DNA from 2 places in the Streptomyces sp. NPDC055287 genome. Region 1 is predicted to be linked to the other one. Evidence: predicted binding sites of a transcription regulator. Region 1 holds the regulator's gene; the other holds the start of a gene.
The links. Region 1 encodes HspR, which represses chaperone genes until heat shock. Its sites were predicted from a motif close to TTGAGNNNNNNNNNCTCAA; they were not measured.
Positions count from the first base shown of each region.

Region 2: lon (endopeptidase La) is a predicted target of HspR. The motif match lies at 8,108-8,126, and genes of this name have one in related genera.

Region 1 covers NZ_JBSHNE010000013.1:748-11,414, reverse strand. The annotation lists gene clpB (ATP-dependent chaperone ClpB) at 1-910, opposite strand, end outside; gene ACWIHY_RS21260 (pyridoxamine 5'-phosphate oxidase family protein) at 1,025-1,441, shown strand; gene ACWIHY_RS21255 (Rieske (2Fe-2S) protein) at 1,543-1,863, opposite strand; gene ACWIHY_RS21250 (helix-turn-helix transcriptional regulator) at 2,164-3,162, shown strand; gene ACWIHY_RS21245 (cellulose 1,4-beta-cellobiosidase) at 3,325-5,316, shown strand; gene ACWIHY_RS21240 (heat shock protein transcriptional repressor HspR) at 5,575-6,024, opposite strand; gene dnaJ (molecular chaperone DnaJ) at 6,026-7,213, opposite strand; gene grpE (nucleotide exchange factor GrpE) at 7,271-7,948, opposite strand; gene dnaK (molecular chaperone DnaK) at 7,945-9,801, opposite strand; gene ACWIHY_RS21220 (sugar transferase) at 9,981-10,472, shown strand; partial or broken gene ACWIHY_RS21215 (Fe-S oxidoreductase) at 10,633-10,667, shown strand, end outside.
Region 2 covers NZ_JBSHNE010000002.1:366,490-377,156, forward strand. The annotation lists gene ACWIHY_RS04980 (hypothetical protein) at 1-837, opposite strand, end outside; gene ACWIHY_RS04985 (ABC transporter ATP-binding protein) at 834-1,613, opposite strand; gene ACWIHY_RS04990 (zf-HC2 domain-containing protein) at 1,673-2,668, opposite strand; gene ACWIHY_RS04995 (RNA polymerase sigma factor) at 2,755-3,390, opposite strand; gene ACWIHY_RS05000 (MarR family transcriptional regulator) at 3,634-4,140, shown strand; gene ACWIHY_RS05005 (hypothetical protein) at 5,879-6,514, opposite strand; gene ACWIHY_RS05010 (hypothetical protein) at 6,511-6,660, opposite strand; gene ACWIHY_RS05015 (GNAT family N-acetyltransferase) at 7,189-7,986, opposite strand; gene lon (endopeptidase La) at 8,149-10,551, shown strand.

The DNA of each region.
Region 1 (10,667 bases):
TCGGCTTGAGCATGTTGCCCGCGTCCATGGCGGAGTCGCCGCCCGCGCCGGCGCCGACGACGGTGTGCAGCTCGTCGATGAAGGTGATGATCTGGCCGTCGCTCTCCTTGATCTCGGAGAGGACGGTCTTCAGCCGCTCCTCGAACTCGCCGCGGTACTTCGCACCGGCGACCATCGCGCCGAGGTCGAGCGCGACCAGCCGCTTGTTCTTGAGCGACTCCGGCACGTCGCCCTTGACGATGCGCTGGGCGAGCCCTTCGACGACGGCCGTCTTGCCGACGCCCGGCTCACCGATCAGCACCGGGTTGTTCTTCGTACGCCGCGACAGGACCTGCACGACGCGGCGGATCTCCTGGTCCCGGCCGATGACCGGGTCGAGCTTGCCCTCGCGCGCGGCGGCCGTGAAATCGGTGCCGAACTTCTCCAGGGCCTTGTACTGGCCCTCCGGGTCGGCGGTGGTCACCCGGCGCCCTCCCCTGATCTTCTCGAACGTGTCCAGCAGCTTCTCGGCGGTGGCGCCTTCCTGGGACAGTACGTCCCCCGCCTTGCCGCCCTTGGCCGCGAGGGCGATGAGCAGGTGCTCGGTGGACAGGTAGTCGTCGCCCAGCTCCTTCGCCCGCTGCGAGGCGTCGGCGATGACCGCGAGCAGCTCCCGGTTGGGCTGCGGCGGGGCGACCGTGGCTCCGGTCACGCTGGGCAGCGCGGCGAGCACGCGCTCGGTTGCGGCCCGTACGGCCGCCTGGTCCGCCTCGACGGCTGCCAGCAGGTCGGTGATGTTGGCGTTGTCCTCGCCCGCGAGCAGGGCCAGCAGGAGATGCGCGGGGGTGAGGTCCGCGTGCCCGTCCTGCACAGCGCGATGGCTCGCCGCCTGGATCGCGTCCCGGCTCTTGTTGGTCAGCTCTGCGTCCACGTGCCCTCTCTCCTCCCGAAGCAAGCTCTGACTTAGTCAGCATACGCAAAGTTGAGCCTATTCCACTCAAGGCGGTCGGAGGGCGTTCGAGGGCGGCGGACTACCCTCCCCTTCATGGCCAACGACGTACGCAACCCCAGCCCGGAGTACCTAGCCTTCTGGCGCGAGTACCACCTGTGCACGCTGACAACCCTGCGACCCGACGGTTCACCGCACGTCGTACCGGTGGGTGCCACGTACGACCCCGAGGCAGGGCTCGCCCGCGTCATCACCAACAAGGGCAGCACGAAGGTGGCGAACGTGCTGGCCGCCGGCCCGGAGGGCGCGCGGGTCGCCGTCTGCCAGGTGAAGGGCGGCCACTGGGCGACGCTCGAGGGGCGCGCGGTCGTCCGTACGGAACCGGAGCTGATCGCGGAGGCGGTACGCCGCTACGCCGAGCGCTACGAGCGCACGCCGGCGCCGAACCCGGACCGCGTACTGATCGAGATCACCCTGGACCGCGCGATGGGCCGGGCCCCGAGCGCCACCTGAAACGCGTCCGGGCAGCACAACGGCGCCATCGTGTTCAGGTCCACGATGGCGCCGCTGTGTGGGGGAGCGCCTGGGCGATTGTCAACGACGGGGGAATCGCGTCAGGCGCTGCGGGGGGTGGCGGTGCTGGTTTCTGGCTCGATCAGCTGGTGGTCACGCTGGTCGAGATTGACGAAGACCATGCCGTACCGCACGGCACAGCGAACGGGTTGCGGGGCGCCCCGGGGCTTGCGAAGGCACCGGTAGGCACGGACGTCCTCATCCTCTTCACGCGCGACCAGGATCGGCTCGCCGAACAGGGTGACCATCAGCGAGTCGCCACGGTGGGGAATGGCCGTGACCAGGTCGATGAAGTGCCAGCCCGAGCGGTACGCCGTGGCCATCTCGCGTCTGAAGGTCCGGTCGTCCGGTGGCACGGTCATACGTCTACGTTTGCCGGTGTGCCGGTGCCCCAGCCCACGTCTCCTACTCCAGCCTGAACCGTATGACCAGCACTGCCCCAGCCAACGTCGCCGTTAGCAGTCGTACCGATCATCAGCGCGGCAGCAGCAAAGGCGGCGACAAGCACTGAGCGAAGCATTTTCTTGTACATAGTCGGCTTCGTCCTCACTTGATGATTTCCTCTCCCCCGCGTCACAAGACGATGGCTCATTCAGGCACGTCAACGCCACAGGAACGATGCATCATGTTCCTGTACGTTCAGGACCCTGGGGGGTGGAGATTTGCGTACAGTCGACTCAAAAGCGGCACATCCGCACCTCGTCACCGAACTCTGCGACGAGGGGGCGCGACTTTACGCCAGCGCACTGAGCACCGGGCGCATCGCCAGGTCCGAGGTCGGCTCGGCTCCCTGCCTCCTGGAATTCGCCCTGCTGCATCCGGATCCCGACGACGAGAACTGGCTGCATCCCGTCGCGCCGTCGGCCGCGCTGGCGCAGCGGCTCCATCCCATAGAGCGTGAGATCCAGGACCGCAGGCGGCTCGCCGTCGACCTGTCCGACACGTTCGAGCCGTTCCTGGCGATCAGCGCCCAGAGACCCCCCACCACCCATGCGATCACCGTGCTCGAGGGCCTCGGCCGGATCAACGCGGCCCTGGACGTCGCCATCGCCGAGAGCAGGACCGAAGTACTCACCGTGCAGCCCGGGGGCGGCCGCAGCGAGCACATCCTGAGCGAGGCGCTGGAGCGCAGCAAGCCGTTGATCGAGCGAGGCATCAGCGTCCGTACGCTCTACCAGCACACGGTCCGCCACAGCCAGAGCACCTTCGCCTACGCGGAACGCATGGCCGGCGCCAAGGTCGAGATCCGCACGCTCGAAGAGCTCATCGAGCGGCTCATCATCTGCGACCGGACCGTCGCCTTCATTCCCGCTCGCAACGACGACCAGGTGGCTCTGGAACTGCGCCATCCCGGTCTGGTCGACTACCTCACCAAGGTGTTCGAACAGCTCTGGCAGCGCGCGGTCCCGCTGCTGGACGAGGTCCCGTACGACCCGACGCCCCACGGCATCAGCGGTGTCCAGCGGTCCATCGCCCAACTTCTCGTCGAGGGCCACGTCGACGACTCGATCGCCCGCCGCCTCGGCATGAACGTGCGCACCTGCCGGGCCCACATCGCAAAACTGAACACTGCGCTGGGCAGCGGCAGCCGGGCACAACTCGGCTACCTCATCGCACGGTCGGGCATCCTGGACCAGGGCCACGCTCCTTCCGAGTTCTGAGATTCGTGTCGCCGTACAGTCCGGGACCGTCGCCGCGACGGGGTCGTGCACAGCCTCAACTTGGCCTGAAGAACCAGTAGTTCCGCACCATGGCCACCTGTACAGTCGTCCTTCCCCCCACGTCTGTGACTTCTCTTCCTCAACAGAAAGAGCTGCCCAGCCGTGTACGTGGACTCCAGAGCCGCCCTCCGCGCCGCCGCCGCTGCCACCGCCCTGGCCATGAGCACCGGGACCGTGTACGCACTCGGCGTCACCCCCGCCTCCGCCGCCGCCTGCGCCTTCCCGCAATGGCAGGCGCAGTTCTTCCCGAACACGACCTTCGCCGGCACCCCCGCCGCGACCGTCTGCGACGCCGCCATCAGCGAGAACTACGGGACCGGCGACCCGGCCGGCGTCACCCTCCCCAACGACCACTTCGGTGTCCGCTGGTCCCTCACCCGCGACTTCGGCTCCGGCGGGCCGTTCTCGCTCACCGCCGAGGCGCTCGACGGCATCCGGGTGTACGTCGACGGGGTGCGCCGGATCGACCTGTGGCAGGACGCCACCACCGTCCAGAAGAAGACGGTCAACATCGCCATCCCCCAGGGCGTCCACACCCTGCGCGTCGACTACGCCGCCTTCACCGGCTCCGCGAGCGTCAACTTCGCCTACACGCCCCGCGCTTCGCCGGACGTCGACACCACGCCGCCCCTCGCCCCCGCGGGCGCGAGGACGACGTACGACACGGCCACCCGCAGGGCCACCGTGACCTGGTCGCCGAACGCCGAGATGGACCTGGCCGGATACCGCGTCTTCCGCCGCCTCAAGGGCACCAGTACGTATATCAACGTCACGGGCGCCACCCACATCACCGGCACCACGTATGTCGGCGTCCCGCCGGTGACCGGCGAGGTCTGGTACTACGAGGTCCGCGCCGTCGACAAGGCGGGCCGCGAGGGCCCCGGCAGCGTCGACATGCCCGTCACCACCGTGGACGCGACACCGCCCGCCGCGCCCACCGGCCTCGCGGGGACGTCCGGGGGCTCCGCCAACTCCCTCACCTGGCAGGCGGTCACGGACGCGGCGAAGTACGAGGTGTACCGCGCGGCCGGGGACTCCCGCGACTACGCGAAGATCGCGACGGTGGAGACCGCGTCGTACGCCGACACCGCCCTCGACCCGGCGGTGACGTCGTACAAGTACACGGTCAAGGCGGTCGACGCGGCGGGGAACGCGTCGCCGTACGCCACCCACGTCGCCGTCGCGGACACCACCCCGCCCGCGCCGCCCACCGCGCCCGCCGTCACCGCCGAGGACGACACGGGCGTCACCCTGGCCTGGCAGAGCGGGGCCGCGGCCGGCACCAAGGCGTACACCGTCTACCGCGCCCCCGAGGACCTCGACGTCGAGACCGAGGTCGGCACCACCGAGGCGCTGACGTTCCAGGACACGACCGGCCAGGCGGGACAGCGGTTCCGCTACCGCGTCGCCGCCGTCGACGCGGCGGGCAACGAGTCGGCGAGGACCGACTGGGTGTCCGGCACGCGCGCGGTCGGCCCCGGGGCCGTACCCACCGCACCCCGGGAGCTCACCGGCACGCTCACCGGCGGCCGGCTGGAGCTGACGTGGGCGGCGGGCCCGTACGTCCCGGTCTCCGAGTACCGCGTCTACAAGAGCGCGACGAGCCCCGTCCCCACCGACGCCGGCACCGAGCCCTTCCGCGTCACGCAGACCCCCGCCCTGACCGTGGACGACATCCCGGCCGGCGAGCGCGACCACTTCTACGCGGTTGTCGCCGTGACGCAGTACGGCGTCGCCTCGCCCGCCTCCGGTTCCTTCAAGCCGGTCTACCAGGCGCACCGGCCGCCGGACGCGACCCGCATCTACGACGTGTCCGGCCACGACGGGATGGTGTGGTTCGTCTGGGACCACGTGGAGGCCGACGAGGGCGCGCCCGCGATCACCGGCTACCGCGTGTACCGCGCGACGCAGCCCGGCGTCACGAAGGAGAACGCGACCGCGCTGCCCCTGACCACGGACAACGAGTTCAGGGACACGGACGTGACCAACGGGACGACGTACTACTACGCCGTCGCGGCCGTGGACGCGGAAGGCGGCGAGGCGGCGCTTTCGGCGGAGGTCTCCGCGACACCGAGGGCCGACGCGGTCCCGTAGCGGGGTCCGTTGCCGGGTCGCCGGGCACCGTGCGACGATCACGCCCGGCGTGCCCCCCACACTCCTGGTGCCTCAGACCGGACCGAGAGCGCTCCCCGACTTCATGCCTCAGCGTCTTCGCCGACGGCACGCAGTCCGTTCCGGCGCTCGTGGAAGCGCCCGTGAGGCCCACGGACTAGGGCGCACACACAGCGGAAGGCCCGTCACCCCGAGTCGTGGGTGACGGGCCTTCCTCGCGTACGCGCGTACGGAGCCGGACTACTCCGACGACCGCTTGGGACGCCAGACCACCAGCGCACTCGCCTGCTGCACGTCCTCGTACCGGACGAGGTCCCGCCGGTACGACGCGTGCACCTGCGCCTCGCGCTGCTGGAGCGCGGCCGCCGCGCCGTCCACCGCCGCCGAGAGTTCGGCCACGCGCTGCTGGAGCGCGGTCACCTGGTTCTCCAGCTCGATGATGCGCTTGATGCCGGCCAGGTTGATGCCCTCGTCCTGCGACAACTGCTGCACCTGACGGAGCAGCTGGATGTCGCGGGCCGAGTAGCGCCGGCCGCGCCCGGCCGTGCGGTCCGGGGAGACCAGGCCGAGGCGGTCGTACTGCCGCAGGGTCTGCGGGTGCAGACCGGAGAGCTGGGCCGCGACGGAGATGACGTACACCGGTGACTCGTCGGTCAGCTGGTACGGGTTACGACGCATGCGCGGGTCCATCTCATGCTCCCTTCGCGGCCTGGAACAGCTCCGCCCGCGGGTCCTCCCCGGCGGTCGCCTCACGGTAGGACTCCAGCGCCTCACGGGCCTTGTCGTCAAGGTCCTTGGGCACTTCGACCTCCACGGTGACCAACAGGTCGCCGCGCGTGCCGTCCTTGCGGACCGCGCCCTTGCCGCGGGCGCGCATCGTGCGGCCGTTGGGCGTGCCGGCCGGCAGCTTGAGGGTGACCGGCGGGCCACCCAGCGTCGGGACCTTCACCTCGCCGCCGAGCGCCGCCTCCACGAAGGTGACGGGCACCGTGACGGTGAGGTTGTCGCCCTTGCGGCCGAACACCGGGTGCGTGTCCACATGGACCACGACGTACAAGTCACCCGCCGGACCGCCCCGTTCACCGGGACTGCCCTTGCCGCGCAGCCGGATCCGCTGGCCGTCGGAGACGCCCGCCGGGATCCGGACCTGCATGGTGCGCGACGACTTGGCGCGCCCGCTGCCCTTGCAGACCTCGCAGGGGTCCTGGGCGATGAGCCCGCGGCCCCGGCAGTCCACGCACGGGTCGGTGAGCGAGAAGCCGCCACCGCCGCCGCGCGACACCTGGCCCGTACCGACGCAGGTCGGGCACACACGCGGTGTGCCGTTCTTGTCGCCCGTACCCGAACAGGCCTTGCAGGGCGCCTGGCTGGACATCCGCAGAGGGACCGTGGCCCCGTCGACCGCCTCGGTGAAGCTGAGCGTCACCTCGGATTCGATGTCCTGGCCGCGGCGCGGCTGCGTACCCGTACGCGTACCCGGCCCGCCCCGGTTGAACAGGCCCCCGAACACGTCCCCGAGGCCGCCGCCGAACCCGCCGGCACCGCCGGTCTGGGCCCCGCCCTGGGCGCCTCCGAAGAGGTCGCCCAGGTCGAAGTTGAAGGAGCCGCCGCCGGCGCCCGGGCCCGGCCTGAAGCCGCCGTTCCCGAACAGAGCACGCGCTTCGTCGTACTCCTTGCGCCGCTTGGGGTCGCCGAGGATGTCGTTCGCCTCGGAGATCTCCTTGAAGCGGTCCTCCGCCTTGGCGTCGCCCTTGTTGGCGTCCGGGTGGAACTCGCGGGCGAGCTTCCGGTACGCCTTCTTGATCTCGGCCTCGGTGGCGTCCTTCGGGACGCCGAGAACCTTGTAGTAGTCCTTCTCGACGAAGTCCTTCGTGCTCATCCCCGACGTCCCTCCTTCCTGCTGCCGCTACCACACCTGATACCGCTACTGGTCACGTCAGCCCTCGTCCGGGCCACCGTTCTCCTCGTCCGGAGCCTTGGCCACGGCCTCGTCCGCCTTGGCGGGCGTGGCCCCCGGCTGGGGCTCGGCCACCGCTACGCGCGCCGGGCGGATGGTCCGCTCGCCGATCCGGTAGCCCGGCTGCAGGATCGCGACGCACGTGGTCTCGTCGACATCCGGTGCGTACGAGTGCATCAGAGCCTCGTGGATCGTCGGGTCGAAGGGCTCGCCCTCCTTGCCGAACTGATGCAGGCCCATCTTGGCGGCGACCGTCTCCAGCGATTCGGCGACCGACTTGAACCCGCCCACCAGCTCGCCGTGCTCACGCGCGCGGCCGATGTCGTCGAGGGTCGGGAGGAGCTCGCTCAGGAGGTTCGCGACAGCGATCTCCTTGACCGTGACCCGGTCCCGCTCCACGCGGCGACGGTAGTTCTGGTACTCCGCCTGCAGCCGCTGGAGGTCCGCGGTGCGCTCACCGAGCGCCATGCGTACCTGGTCCAGCTGTGCGGTCAGAGATACGTCCTGTACGTCCCCGGCCGGGGCTGCCGGGCCCGACTCCTCGACGGAGTCGGTCCCTGCCGTTTCGGGCGCGGCAGCCTGCGGTTCGGCGTCTTCGGGAGTGGCGCCGGAAGGGACGTCGGGCTTCTCCTCGAAGCCCGGAGTCTCCTCCGTCATGCGGCGCCTCCCTGACGGCCGGCGTCCTTCTCGTCGTCGACGATCTCGGCGTCCACGACGTCGTCGTCCGCCTTGGCCTGCTCGGCGCCGGGAGCGTCGCCGCCCGCGGCCTGAGCGCCCTCGGCGTTGGCGTACATGGCCTGGCCCAGCTTCTGGGAGACGGCCGCGACCTTCTCCGTCGCCGTGCGGATCTCGGCCGTGTCCTCACCCGCGAGCTTTTCCTTCAGCTCGGTGATGGACGTCTCGACCTCGGTCTTCACGTCACCCGGGACCTTGTCCTCGTTGTCCTTGAGGAACTTCTCCGTCTGGTAGACGAGCTGCTCGGCCTGGTTGCGGGTCTCGGCGGCCTCGCGGCGCTTGTGGTCCTCGTCCGCGTACTTCTCGGCCTCTTCGCGCATCCGGTTGACCTCGTCCTTCGGCAGCGAGGAGCCACCGGTGACGGTCATCTTCTGCTCCTTGCCGGTGCCGAGGTCCTTCGCGGCGACGTGCATGATGCCGTTGGCGTCGATGTCGAAGGCGACCTCGATCTGCGGGACGCCGCGCGGGGCCGGCGGCAGACCGGTCAGCTCGAACATGCCGAGCTTCTTGTTGTACGCCGCGATCTCGCGCTCGCCCTGGTAGACCTGGATCTGCACGGACGGCTGGTTGTCCTCGGCCGTCGTGAAGATCTCGGAACGCTTGGTCGGGATCGTGGTGTTGCGCTCGATGAGCTTCGTCATGATGCCGCCCTTGGTCTCGATACCGAGAGACAGGGGCGTGACGTCGAGGAGCAGGACGTCCTTGACCTCACCCTTGAGGACACCGGCCTGGAGCGAGGCGCCGATGGCGACGACCTCGTCGGGGTTCACACCCTTGTTGGCGTCCTGACCGCCCGTGAGCTCCTTGACGAGCTCGGCGACGGCCGGCATACGGGTCGAGCCACCGACGAGAACGACGTGGTCGATCTCGGAGAGCTGGATGCCCGCGTCCTTGATGACGTTGTGGAACGGCGTCTTGCAGCGGTCCAGCAGGTCGGCGGTCAGCTGCTGGAACTGCGAGCGCGTGAGCTTCTCGTCCAGGTGCAGCGGGCCCTCGGCCGACGCCGTGATGTACGGCAGGTTGATCGAGGTCTCGGTGGAGGAGGACAGCTCGATCTTGGCCTTCTCGGCCGCCTCGCGCAGGCGCTGGAGCGCCATCTTGTCCTTGGAGAGGTCCACGCCGTGACCGGAGTGGAACTGCTTCACGAGGTAGTCGACGACGCGCTGGTCCCAGTCGTCGCCACCGAGGTGGTTGTCACCGTTGGTGGCCTTCACCTCGACGACGCCGTCGCCGATCTCCAGCAGCGAGACGTCGAAGGTGCCGCCACCGAGGTCGAAGACGAGGATCGTCTGGTCGTCCTTGTCGAGGCCGTACGCCAGGGCGGCGGCCGTCGGCTCGTTGACGATACGCAGGACGTTCAGGCCCGCGATCTCGCCGGCCTCCTTCGTCGCCTGACGCTCGGAGTCGTTGAAGTACGCCGGGACGGTGATGACCGCGTCGGCCACCTTCTCGCCCAGGTACGCCTCGGCGTCGCGCTTCAGCTTCTGCAGGATGAAGGCGCTCATCTGCTGCGGGTTGAACTTCTTGCCGTCGAGCTCGATGTTCCAGTCGGTGCCCATGTGGCGCTTGACCGACCGGATCGTCCTGTCGACGTTGGTGACTGCCTGGCGCTTGGCAACCTCGCCTACCAGCACTTCACCGTTCTTCGCGAAAGCGACGACGGACGGCGTGGTCCTGGCGCCTTCGGCGTTGGTGATGACGGTGGGCTCGCCGCCCTCCAGAACGCTGACGACGGAGTTAGTGGTGCCCAGGTCGATGCCGACCGCACGTGCCATTTCGATTCCTCCAGCTGACTTGAGTGGAACAGACTCAAGGATGCATGACGGAACCTTTCGCGTCAACAGACCTGAGTGGGGGCGACTCAACTCTTATGCGGCCCTTATCGGCATGAGCACGGCACGCCCACATCCGACCGAGCGCCATATCATGACGAAAGGCGTGAAATGGTACACCCATGCACGCGAAGCGGATCTTCGACCTGGCGGTCACCTCCGCCCTGCTGCCCCTCGCCCTCCCCCTACTGCTCCTCACCGCCATGACCTCGTCCGTAACCTCGCCGGGCCCTTTGCTCGTACGGAAGACCCGCGCGGGCCTGCACGGCCGCCCCTTCGGGATGCTGACGCTCCGCACCGATCCCCGCACCGCGGCCGGCCGCCTGCTGCGCCGGTCGCGTCTGGACGTGCTGCCCCGGCTCCTTCACGTACTGCGCGGTGAGATGTCCCTGGTCGGGCCGTGCCCACTGCCGCCGGACCACCCTTCGGCGACATGGGTGAGGCTGGTGGTTCGGCCGGGTATCACCGGGCTGTGGCAGGTCGGCGGGCGTTCCGAGCTGCCGTGGGAGGAGATGGACGTACTGGATCTGCACTACATCGAGCAGCACTGGCTCGGCCTCGACCTGGCCATCCTCGCCCGTACGGTTCCCGCGGCCCTCGCCGCCAGGTGCTGAGGGAAGCCTTACGCGACACAGATCACCGCCGGCCCAACTACAGTGCGGCGGCATAAATGGGTACGCTCAGCACGGGCTGAATAAGTTACCGCTTAGTAATCCCTCAGATGCTCAGCCGTCCCCCGAATTTCTCACCCTCGCAGGCCCGAGGAGCCCCCAAATGCAACTCGCCGCGATCATCGTGTCGCTGGTCCT
Region 2 (10,667 bases), on a different contig from region 1:
GAGGCCGGCGGCGGCGAGCGCACCGGCCAGTGGCAGCAGCGCCGTGGAGCGGCGGCGTGCGGCGTACGCGAGCAGCGCGGCGAAACCCGGACCGCCCAGCCACACGATCATGACCGGGCCGTGCCACCAGACGGGGAGGTACGTGTCGGCGTCCGTCGACGAGGCCGGGCTGAGGTACTGGATGTTGGAGTCGACGTACGAGGGGAACCCGACAGTGACGTACATGAACGCCGCGACGACAGGCGCTGCCAGCCGCCAGGGGATCAGCCGTCCGGCGACGAATCCCAGGGTGGCGGCCGTCCCGATCCACGTGGCATCGGTCGCCGCGAACGACACGAGCGGGCTGCCGACAGGGGAGTACGGCCAGGTGGCGAGGAAGACGGCGGCCGCGGCGGCGACGTATCCGGCCAGGATCCACAGCACGAGGGGCGCGAGGCAGAGCAGGGACTGGGCGAGCGGCGTACGGACGGTGGTGCCGCGCAGCTCGATGGTTCCCCGCCGGCGCTCGCGGCCGCCCTGCCAGCAGCCGGCGGCGGCGGCGAGCGGGCCGGCGAGCAGAGCGGAAGCGGAGTGCAGCTGGCCCTGTGTCTCGCCCCAGCTGCCTTGCCACTGGGCTGCCTTGGAGAGCATGGGAACGACCAGGGTCACCGCGACGGCGACTCCCAGCCACGGCGCCATACCGCGCCGCAGCTCGGCACGCAGGGGGATGGGCAGACGTGCGGGTCGACGGGCGGGCTGGACGGGGCGGTGGGAAGTGGTGCTGGGGGTGGGAGTGGTGGCGGCCTCAATGTTGGTGCCGGTGTCGGTGTGGGTCTCGGTGTGGGTCTTGCTGGTCATCGGGTCGCTCCCGCCTCGGCCGTCGTCGCCGGGTGCGCCGCGCGGTGGGTGCGCAGGGCGGCGGTGTAGCCCCGTTCGATCGGGTTGTCGCCCAGGGCGGGATCGTCGTCGCCGGTCGCCAGCCCCGCCAGTTGTTCCGGTGCGCCCCGGTAGGCGATCTGGCCTCTTTCGATGAGCGTGACGGCGGTGCAGGCCGCCGTCACGTCCTCCACCAGGTGGGTGGAGACGATCACGGTGGAAGCGGTGCCCAATTCCCGGAGCAGTGCTCTGAATTCGACACGCTGCTCCGGATCGAGACCGGCGGTCGGCTCGTCGAGCAGCAGGATGTCCGGCTCGTTGACGATGGCCTGCGCGATACCGACCCGCCGTACCATGCCGCCCGACAGCGACTTCACTTTCGCGTCGATACGGTCCGACAGTCCGACCCGTTCGACGGCCCGCTCCACCGCCCCGGGGGTGGCGGAGGCAGGCATGTCCTTCAGCCACGCCACGTACGCGACGAACTCACGCACGGTGAAGCCGGGGTAGTAGCCGAACTCCTGCGGGAGATACCCGAGCCGCCGCCGCACGGCGGAGCGCTCACGGTGCCCCGACATGTCGTTGCCCAGCAGTTCGACCTTGCCCTTGGTCGGGGCGGCGACCGTGGCCAGTACCCGGATGAGCGAGGTCTTGCCCGCACCGTTCGGCCCGAGCAACCCGTGCACTCCGGTACCGAAGTCCAGGTCGACGGCGTCGAGTGCGGTGGTCCTGCGGTGCCGGACGGTCAGCCGGGTTATGGAGACGGAGGGGGCGGGAGGGGGGTCGGTCGGGACGGTGCTGGGCGAGGCGGTGGCGCTCAAGAGAACTCCAGTCGGTCGAAGGCGGTACGGCGCAGGGCGAGCAGCCCCGCGCAGAGAGCGGCGGCGGCGGCCCAGCAGCCCTGGGCCAGAGGCCCGTCGAAGTAGGGCGCGAGGGGAAGGGCCCCCAGGTCGCCCGGCAGCCAGAAGCCGCTGCCCCCCGGCGCGGTCACCACGGGCAGCGCGACGGCCAGCATCCACGCGCCGCTGACGACTCCGGTGGCGGCCCGGCACCCGACGTACGACCCGAGCACCAGTGCGCCGAGGGTCAGTGCGAGCCCAGGAAGGAGCCAGGCGGCCGCCCCGGGAACGCCGTGGTCGGTGGGCAGGACGGCCCCGGCCGCGGTCAGCACCGGGAGGCTGACGCCGAGCACGGCGGCTGTCCGGATCAGGAGGAGCCGCAGGCCGCCGGACGGAGTGGAGGCGCTGATCTCGTACATCGGATCGGCATGCCTGCCGTACGAGACGGCGACCCCGGCCAGCGGCAGCAGCGGCGCCAGCGCGAGGAGCAGCGGTCGGGCCCCGCCGAACCCGGCGCCGTACGCCAGCCCGACAGCCCCGGCCGCGACGAGGACGACGGCCACCACCCAGGCCCCCCGCAAGGCGGGCCCGGCCCCCCACACGCCCGGCGCGAAGCGCCCCCCGACGCTTCGCGCGGGCCTGGCGGGTGCTGTCGGCACCTTCTGCGCCTGCTGGGCCGTATCCGCCTGGTGGGCAGTGTCCTCCCGGTGGGTAATCTCTGCCCTCTGGGCCGCATCCGGCCGCTGGGTAATCTCTGCCCTCTGGGCAGACTCACCCCTCTGCGCCATCGGCGTGGCAGCGGCGAGTACTGCCTCCCGGACGGACGCCAGCGAGGGGCCGGCCGAGCTTGCCCGTACCGCTGCGGACACCCGGCGGGCGCACTGCCCGCAGGTCTCGACGTGCTTTTCGAGGGACCACGCGTCGGTCTCGGCGACGATTCCATCGGCGTACCGCTCGGCGAGGGCGTCGTCCACGTGCCAAGCCGCCTGCCACGCCGAGTGCCGCACAGGATTCCCTGCCGCCCTTCGTGCGTCGCGCTTCGGCGTCCGCCGTTGTGCCGTCATGCTGTGCCTCCCAACGGCTCTTCACCGCAGACCACTTCGGTCACATCGACCTTTGCTGCCCTCGCCGCGACGGCGGCCAGGTCCGCCAACGCCTCGCGCAGCTCGCGCCGGGCGCGCATCGCCCGGGTCTTCACCGTCCCCTCCGGCAGGTTGAGGAGGCGGGCGGTCTCGCGGGTGGTCAGCCCGTCGACGACCGTTGCGCGCAGGACGTCGCGCAGTTCGGGGGAGATCCGGCCGAGTGCGGTGCCGACGTCCCCGTACTCCAGTCCGGCCAGGACCCGTTCCTCGGCCGAAGGTGCGGCCACGGCAGGCGGGAACTCGGCGCGGTCGGCCCGTTCCGCGCGCACCTGAGCCCGCCGGGCATCGACCAGACGACGCGCGGCGATCACCCACAGCCACCCGCCGGCTTCCCGGCCCCGGTGCGATCCGGCGGACCGCCAGGCCGTGACGAAGGTGTCCTGGAGGACTTCTCGTACGGTCTCGGGGTCCGAACAGCGTCGGGTCAGCCGGGCGTGGAGCCACCCCGCGTGCCGGTCGTAGAGCGTGGCCAGCGCGTGCGAGTCACCCTGGGCCACGGCACACAGGAGGGCTGCGTCGTCGCCGTCGTTCCGGTCTCCCCCCGAAGGGCGCATCAGTCTCACGTTCTCTTTATCGCTGGGGGTGGCGCGAATGGTTCACGGGTGGGGAGGCGTTGCGGTGGGGGTGCGAGGTGGGGGTGGGGCGTGCGAGGTGGGGGTGGGGCGGTGACGGTCATTGACCTCAAGCGGAGTTGAGGTCGTAGCTTCGGCTTCGGCTTCGGCTTCGGCTTCGGCTTCGGCCCTGTCCGTTCCGACACCACACCGACACCGACACCACATCGACCTGAGGATGCGGCTATGACTTCCAAGGCACCAGTAAGGGCACCTTCCGAGGGGCTTTCGGAGACGCTTTCCGAGGCCGAACTGGCTCAGCAGCCGATCGCCTACTGGACACATGTGGCGCACGAGGAGGTGCTGGCTTTCATACGAGGTGAGCTGGCGGAGCTGGGCCTATCTCAGCCCCAGTACTGGACGCTGCGCCACCTTTCGGTCAATGACCTGTCCGAGGACGGTACGGGCCGGACGGTTGAGGAACTGAACGAATCGATGCGGGAGTACCTCGCGCCACAGGACGACCTCGCAACGGATACCGAGGACATGGTCGTACGCGGCCTGCTCACCCGGGACGCGACCAGCCGCCTGACGATCACCGAGGCGGGCGAGGTGGCCCACGCCCGGGTCAAGGAGCACGTACCGGCCTTGCGCGCCAGAATCCATACAGGCATCGACGATGCGGACTACGCCACGACGGTAAGGGTGCTGCGCCGAATGATGCGGAATGTGGGTGAGGGGAGGTCGGGCTGACAGGCCGGGGATGTATGGGGGGCTTCGATGGTCCTGGGGCTGCGGTTGCTTCTGGGGTGGGGGCCGCCTTGGCTAAGGGTGGCGTCGGAGGCCCGGCCCTCAAGGGCGCTCCTACGTCGCGTCGCCTGCGGCGATTGCGCTTCGCTCCACCCTTGACCGCCGAACCTCCGCCGCAATGCTTGAGGGGGGCGGCCCCGGGGGGAGCCCACGGGTCAGGCTCGGGGAGTGGTTGCTGGTGCGTTGCCGGGTGGCGGGCTCGGTGAGTGGGGCGCGCTCTGTTTCGGGGGCGGCTCGGCCCCTGGCTCAGCGGGTGCGGGAACGGTCGTTGGTGCGAGACCCCCATTCCTCCGCACACGCGCACCCGGGCCGGTGGACGGCCTGGGTGGGTGGGCCGACCTGCGAGCGGCCGGTGTGCGGGTAGAGCGCGAGAGTTGAATGGGGCGACTCGGGTGGGCACAGCGTCCACCCCGACGGGTGGTCGGTTGGGCTGCAAGCTGGTTGCTGGTGTGGGTGGGGGGTGAGGCACCGATTCCGCACGGCGGGGATCACCGTACGGATGCGCGGTCGGCTGCAGGGCGCAGCGCCGTCGTCTCGTAGGCCACACGACTCACACCAGTCACGCCACTTGGTTGTCCGCACGGGTCTCTTGCGGCTGCCGTGGGTGGAAACACTCCCGCGGTGGCAGGAATCGATACGGCTGTGGTTGGTGGGGCTGGAGGGCCGTTACGGATCACCGAGTGCCGGGTTAGTCGCATTCCGACGTCCCGGACCCGGGTGCGGGAGCGACCGAGGCGCACCAACGGCGACAGTGGGCCCTGCCAGGCCACGCCAACTCACCCTTCCCGCCAGCTTGTCGAGCGCGGAGGGGCCGGTGGGGCTGGTGTGGTGTCGGCAGGCATCACATGTCGGGTCCGGTTCACGCCAAGCCCACGCCGAGTGGTTGCTATGCGACTAACCCGGCACGTGACGCGCCCTCGCAGCCTTCCGATGCGCCGAAAAAGGGGCAAAGTGGGCGTGCTTGTTCGTCTTCTGCCGGGTTCGTCGCATCCGCCGGGGACGGGCACCTCCAACCACCCCACCGGCCCCACCGGGCCCACCGAGGCCGCCGAAAGCCCCACCATCCGGAAGCCGTCCGGTCGGATCACATCGGTCCGAGCCGTCGGCAGGACCACAAAGCCCCCGGGCTCCCTTCCACCCACCAAGCCCGGCCACGTGCTTGTGGCCCGACCGGCCACCGGCGGGGGCGGACGCCGAACCGGCACGAGTCCCCCCATTCAACTGCCGCGCACCACCCGCATCGCCATGAGTCCGCAGGTCAGCCTGCCCAGTCAGCCGCCCACCGGCCAGGGTGCGCGTGTGCGGAGGAATGCCGATGCCGCACCAACAACCGTCGCCGCACCCGCCGAGCCAGGGGCCGAGCCGCTCCCGAAGGAGAGTGCGCCCCACCCACACACCCGACAGTCACCAATCCCACCCGAGCCGCTCCCCCACCTGCCGTGCAGGGCGTTTTTCTTTGGGCCGTCCCCGTATAAGCGTTAGCGGTGGGCCGGGGTGGTGGGTCAAGGGTGGGCCGCAGGCCCATCGCGCAGCGACGCGACGCAGGAGCGCCCTTGACGCGCCACCCCGGCCCACCGACACTCGAGCGCCCAGGGACGACCCGAAACCCCCAGCAGCAACGCGTGGTTCACAGGCGTCAGTGCCGGTCGCAGTCGCTGGCCCCTGTCGATCGCAGGAGGCCCTACGGCAGGGGTAGGGCGGCGATGATTCTGTCCAGGGCGGGCACCGGTCTTGAACCGTCCGTCACCACCTCGTGGCCCTGGTGGACGACAGCGGTGGTGAGGCCGTCCGGTATCGGCTGGCTGCTCATGTTGAGGCGGGGCAGGTTCGGGAAGTCGGACTCGGCCAGGGCCTTGCGGAGTCGGGTGAGTTCGGCGGGCTTCATTTTGCCCTCGGCCACCTGCTTGGCGCCCGACATCGTCGTGTACGAACCGTCCGCGCTGACCAGCACGCTCTCGTGCCGGCCGTCGATTCCCCCGCTCACGGTGGCCGTCACGAGCCGCTGGTCGGCCGGGTTCGTCGGGTTCGTCGGGTCCGCCGGTTTCGTCGGGGGGTTCGTCGGGTCCACTCGGTTCGTCGGGTCCGCCAGGTCCGTCGGCTTCCTCGACCCCTTCGACCCCTTCGACTCCTTCGAACCCGTCGGCAGCCCTGGTTCCTTCGTGCCCGTTGCCCCAGTCGGCGACTTCGACAGCGCCGAGTCGGCCCGCCTCGTGTCCTCCGGCGTCGGCGTAGCCCCTCCGCCCCCGCATCCCGTCACCAGCAGCCCCGCCACCAGTGCCCCGCCGGCCACCGCCCCGGCGATTCCGCCGCGTCTCATGCGTCGCCCAGCTCCCCTCCGTACCGCACCAGTACCTGCCACAGCTGCTTGACGTACTGGAGCACCTCCTCTTGCGTACCCCACTCCGTCCAGGCCCTCCGGCTCCCGTACGACGGAAGCCGCCGCGTGGCCGAGTACCTCGGCATTGAGCATGCCCTCTCGGGCGTACGAACGGCAGACCCTTGCCGCCAACGGCCGCGTCGCGCGCCGATTCGATGTCGCCTGTCGCCGTGCACCTGCGCCTCGATGTACGTGCCGCGAGCGCGCGGCCCTGAACGGGCGCGCCAGGCAGGGAATCAACGATCGGGAGAATCGTTGCGCCGGTCGTCGGCCAAGCCGTGGGTACGGGCCCGAACGCGTCGATCGCGCCCACGCCCTCCGGCCCGAAGCGCCCACGCCCTCCGGCCCGAAGTGACTGTCCGGGTGGCGCTATGTCGCCCGGGCGTGCACCTCCGCCCGCAAGCGCACGTGCAGGAACCGGAACGCGGGGCTCCCCCGTCGGGGTGGCCGAGCCACGTTGCGCGCGCTGTACGCGTACTGCTCGGCCGCCGCGGCCGTGCGCTACGCCCCACCGGAGAGGCTCAGCTCCCACTCGTTCCTGAGTCCGCCGGGGTGAGCGGCGCGGCTGCCGCCGGACAGGCCGGTTGCGTACTGGCTCGCGACCTCCCTCTGGCTCACCCCTGACGCGCGTGGGCCGCGTACGTTACGCCGACCAACGGGGCGTACACCTGCCACCCCAGCGACTCGTACAGCCCCCGTCCCTCCGTCGTCGCGCCCAGCACCCCCACCGAGGCGCCCTGTTCGTACGCCGCCTCCTGGAGCGTGCGCATCACCAGAGCCCCCAAGCCCCTGCGCCGGTGCGCCGGGGCCGTCTCCACCTGGTCCACCACTGCGGTCCTGCCGGTCGGGGAGACCTGGCCGCGCGCCGCGAATCCGCCGTCGGGGGCGAGGACGAGGAGGCGGGTCACGCCGCCCCTCCGCCAGGACTTGAGCGAGTAGCCCTCGGGGGCTCCGGGGGCTACCCAGTCCGACACCCGTCCCGACACCCGTCCCGACCCCCACCCCGACCCGCAGTCCGGCGGCCACTCCGACCCCCGCCCAGACCGGCGCCCCAGCCGTGTCGTCATGAGCCAGCCCGGGCCGTCGGACTTCCATTCCGGGCCGAGCCACGGCGCCACGGTCTCCGGCTCCAGGAACACCTTGAGCGAGACGGCCGGCGCGGCGTACACCTCGGCCAGCTTGCGGACCGTCTCCTCGTCGGCGTCGGTCATCACGTGCCGGGTGGCGTGGTGGGGGAGCCCCACGTCGACCGTGAGGCCCCAGGGCTGCTGCACGGGGTCCGCCGCACCGCGCGACACGACCCATCCCTCGACCCACGCGCGGATCGCGTCGGCGGTGGAATCGAAGGATCCGCTGCACGTCGACGTGCTGCTCACTGACGCGCTGCGCATGGACGACGTGTCGTTCGGCATCCTGCCCCCAGGTAATAGATGACTTGCGCCAGAGGTTATTACCTCATCCCGGTTCGCGGCGATCGTTGATCGCTCACAGCGAACGTGAACCCGGCCGGGAACATCCAGGAGGCCCCAAGCATTGAGTCGGCATAGCTCAAGTTCACTGCCGAAGGGGAGATCATGGCATCGACGTCCAACCCGCTCACCCTGCCCGTGTTGCCGCTCGACGACGAGGTCGTGCTGCCGGGAATGGTGGTGCCCCTGGACCTTTCCGATACCGACGTACGCGCCGCGGTGGAGGCCGCGCAGGCCGCCGCCCGTTCCAGTGGCAACAAGCCACAGGTGCTTCTCGTTCCGCGTATCGACGGCACGTACGCCGCGACTGGCGTGCTGGGCACCGTCGAGCAGGTCGGGCGGCTCTCCGACGGCGACCCCGGCGCCCTGATCCGCGGCCGCAGCCGCGTCCAGATCGGTGCCGGGACGACCGGGCCCGGTGCCGCGCTGTGGGTCGAGGGCGCCGGTGTCGACGAGACGCTGCCCGACCCCCTTCCCGGGGCGGTCACCGAGCTGGTCAAGGAGTACAAGGCACTCGCCACCAGCTGGCTGAAGAAGCGCGGCGCCTGGCAGGTCGTCGACCGCGTCCAGCAGATCGACGGCGTCTCCGCCCTCGCCGACAACTCCGGCTACTCGCCGTTCCTCACCACCACCCAGAAGGTCGAGCTGCTCGAGACCGCCGACCCGGTGGTCCGCCTCAAGCTCGCCGTGAAGTGGCTGAGCGAGCACCTGGCCGAGCAGGACGTCGCCGAGTCCATCGCCAAGGACGTGCAGGAAGGTGTCGACAAGCAGCAGCGTGAGTTCCTGCTGCGCCGCCAGCTCGACGCCGTGCGCAAGGAACTGCGTGAGATCAACGGCCAGGACGGCGAGGACGAGTCCGACGACTACCGCACCCGCGTCGAGGCCGCCGACCTCCCCGAGAAGGTGCGCGAGGCCGCCCTCAAGGAGGTCGACAAGCTGGAGCGGTCCTCCGACCAGTCCCCCGAGGGGTCCTGGATCCGGACGTGGCTGGACACCGTCCTCGAGCTGCCGTGGTCCGAGCGGACCGAGGACCAGTACGACATCCGTGGCGCCAAGGCTGTCCTGGACGCCGAGCACGCCGGTCTGGAGGACGTGAAGGAGCGCATCACCGAGTACCTCGCGGTGCGCAAGCGCCGGGCCGACCGCGGTCTCGGTGTCGTCGGCGGCCGTCGCGGGGGCGCGGTGCTGGCCCTCGTCGGCCCGCCCGGCGTCGGTAAGACGTCGCTCGGCGAGTCCGTCGCGCACGCGATGGGCCGCAAGTTCGTACGGGTCGCGCTCGGCGGCGTACGCGACGAGGCGGAGATCCGCGGACACCGCCGTACGTACGTCGGGGCTCTTCCGGGGCGGATCGTGCGCGCCATCAAGGAAGCCGGGTCGATGAACCCCGTCGTCCTTCTCGACGAGATCGAGAAGGTGGGGTCCGACTTCCGAGGCGATCCGGCCGCGGCGCTGCTCGAAGTGCTCGACCCCGCGCAGAACCACACGTTCCGGGACCACTACCTGGAGGTCGAGCTCGACCTCTCCGACGTGGTCTTCCTCGCCACCGCCAACGTCCTTGAAGCCATCCCGGAGGCGCTGCTCGACCGTATGGAGCTGGTCAGGCTCGACGGCTACACGGAGGACGAGAAGGTCGTCATCGCCCGTGACCACCTGCTGCCGCGCCAGCTGGAGCGGGCCGGCCTGGAGCCGGGCGAGGTCACCCTCGACGAGTCCGCGCTGCGCAAGCTGGCGGGCGAGTACACCCGAGAGGCGGGCGTACGGAACCTGGAGCGCTCGGTGGCCCGCCTCCTGCGCAAGGTGGCGGCCCGGCACGAGCTCGGCGAGCAGAAGCTCCCGCTCACGATCACGGACGGTGACCTCCGCACCCTGATCGGCCGGCCACACCACGTGCCCGAGTCGGCCCAGGACCCCTCGGAGCGCCGTACGGCGGTGCCGGGCGTGGCCACGGGGCTCGCGGTCACGGGTGCGGGCGGTGACGTGCTCTTCGTCGAGGCGTCGCTCGCGGACGAGGAGACGGGCGGTGCGGGGCTGACGCTCACGGGCCAGCTCGGTGACGTCATGAAGGAGTCCGCCCAGATCGCGCTCTCCTTCCTCCGCTCGCACGGCGCGGAACTGGAGCTGCCGGTCGCCGACCTGAAGGACCGGGGCGTACACATCCACTTCCCGGCGGGCGCGGTGCCCAAGGACGGTCCGAGTGCGGGCATCACGATGACGACGGCCCTGGCGTCGCTGCTGTCCGGGCGGCTGGTCCGTACGGACGTGGCCATGACGGGCGAGGTGTCCCTGACCGGGCGCGTCCTGCCGATCGGCGGTCTGAAGCAGAAGCTGCTTGCCGCGCACCGGGCGGGTACGACGACGGTCGTGATCCCGAAGCGGAACGAGGCCGACCTGGACGACGTACCGGCGGAGATCCTCGACAAGCTGGAGATCCACCCGGTCACGGACGTCCGTCAGGTCCTGGAGATCGCGCTGGCTCGCGCAGAGGTACGGGTGCCGGCGGCGGCGTGACGGACGCCGCCGGTGGCCCGGCCGTGGCAGGCCCCCTGTTCCTCTCGTCCGAGGGGGGCGGGGGCCTCCGCCTGCCCGGCGCGGCGCGGGGCTTCCGCGCGAAAGGGCAGGTAATC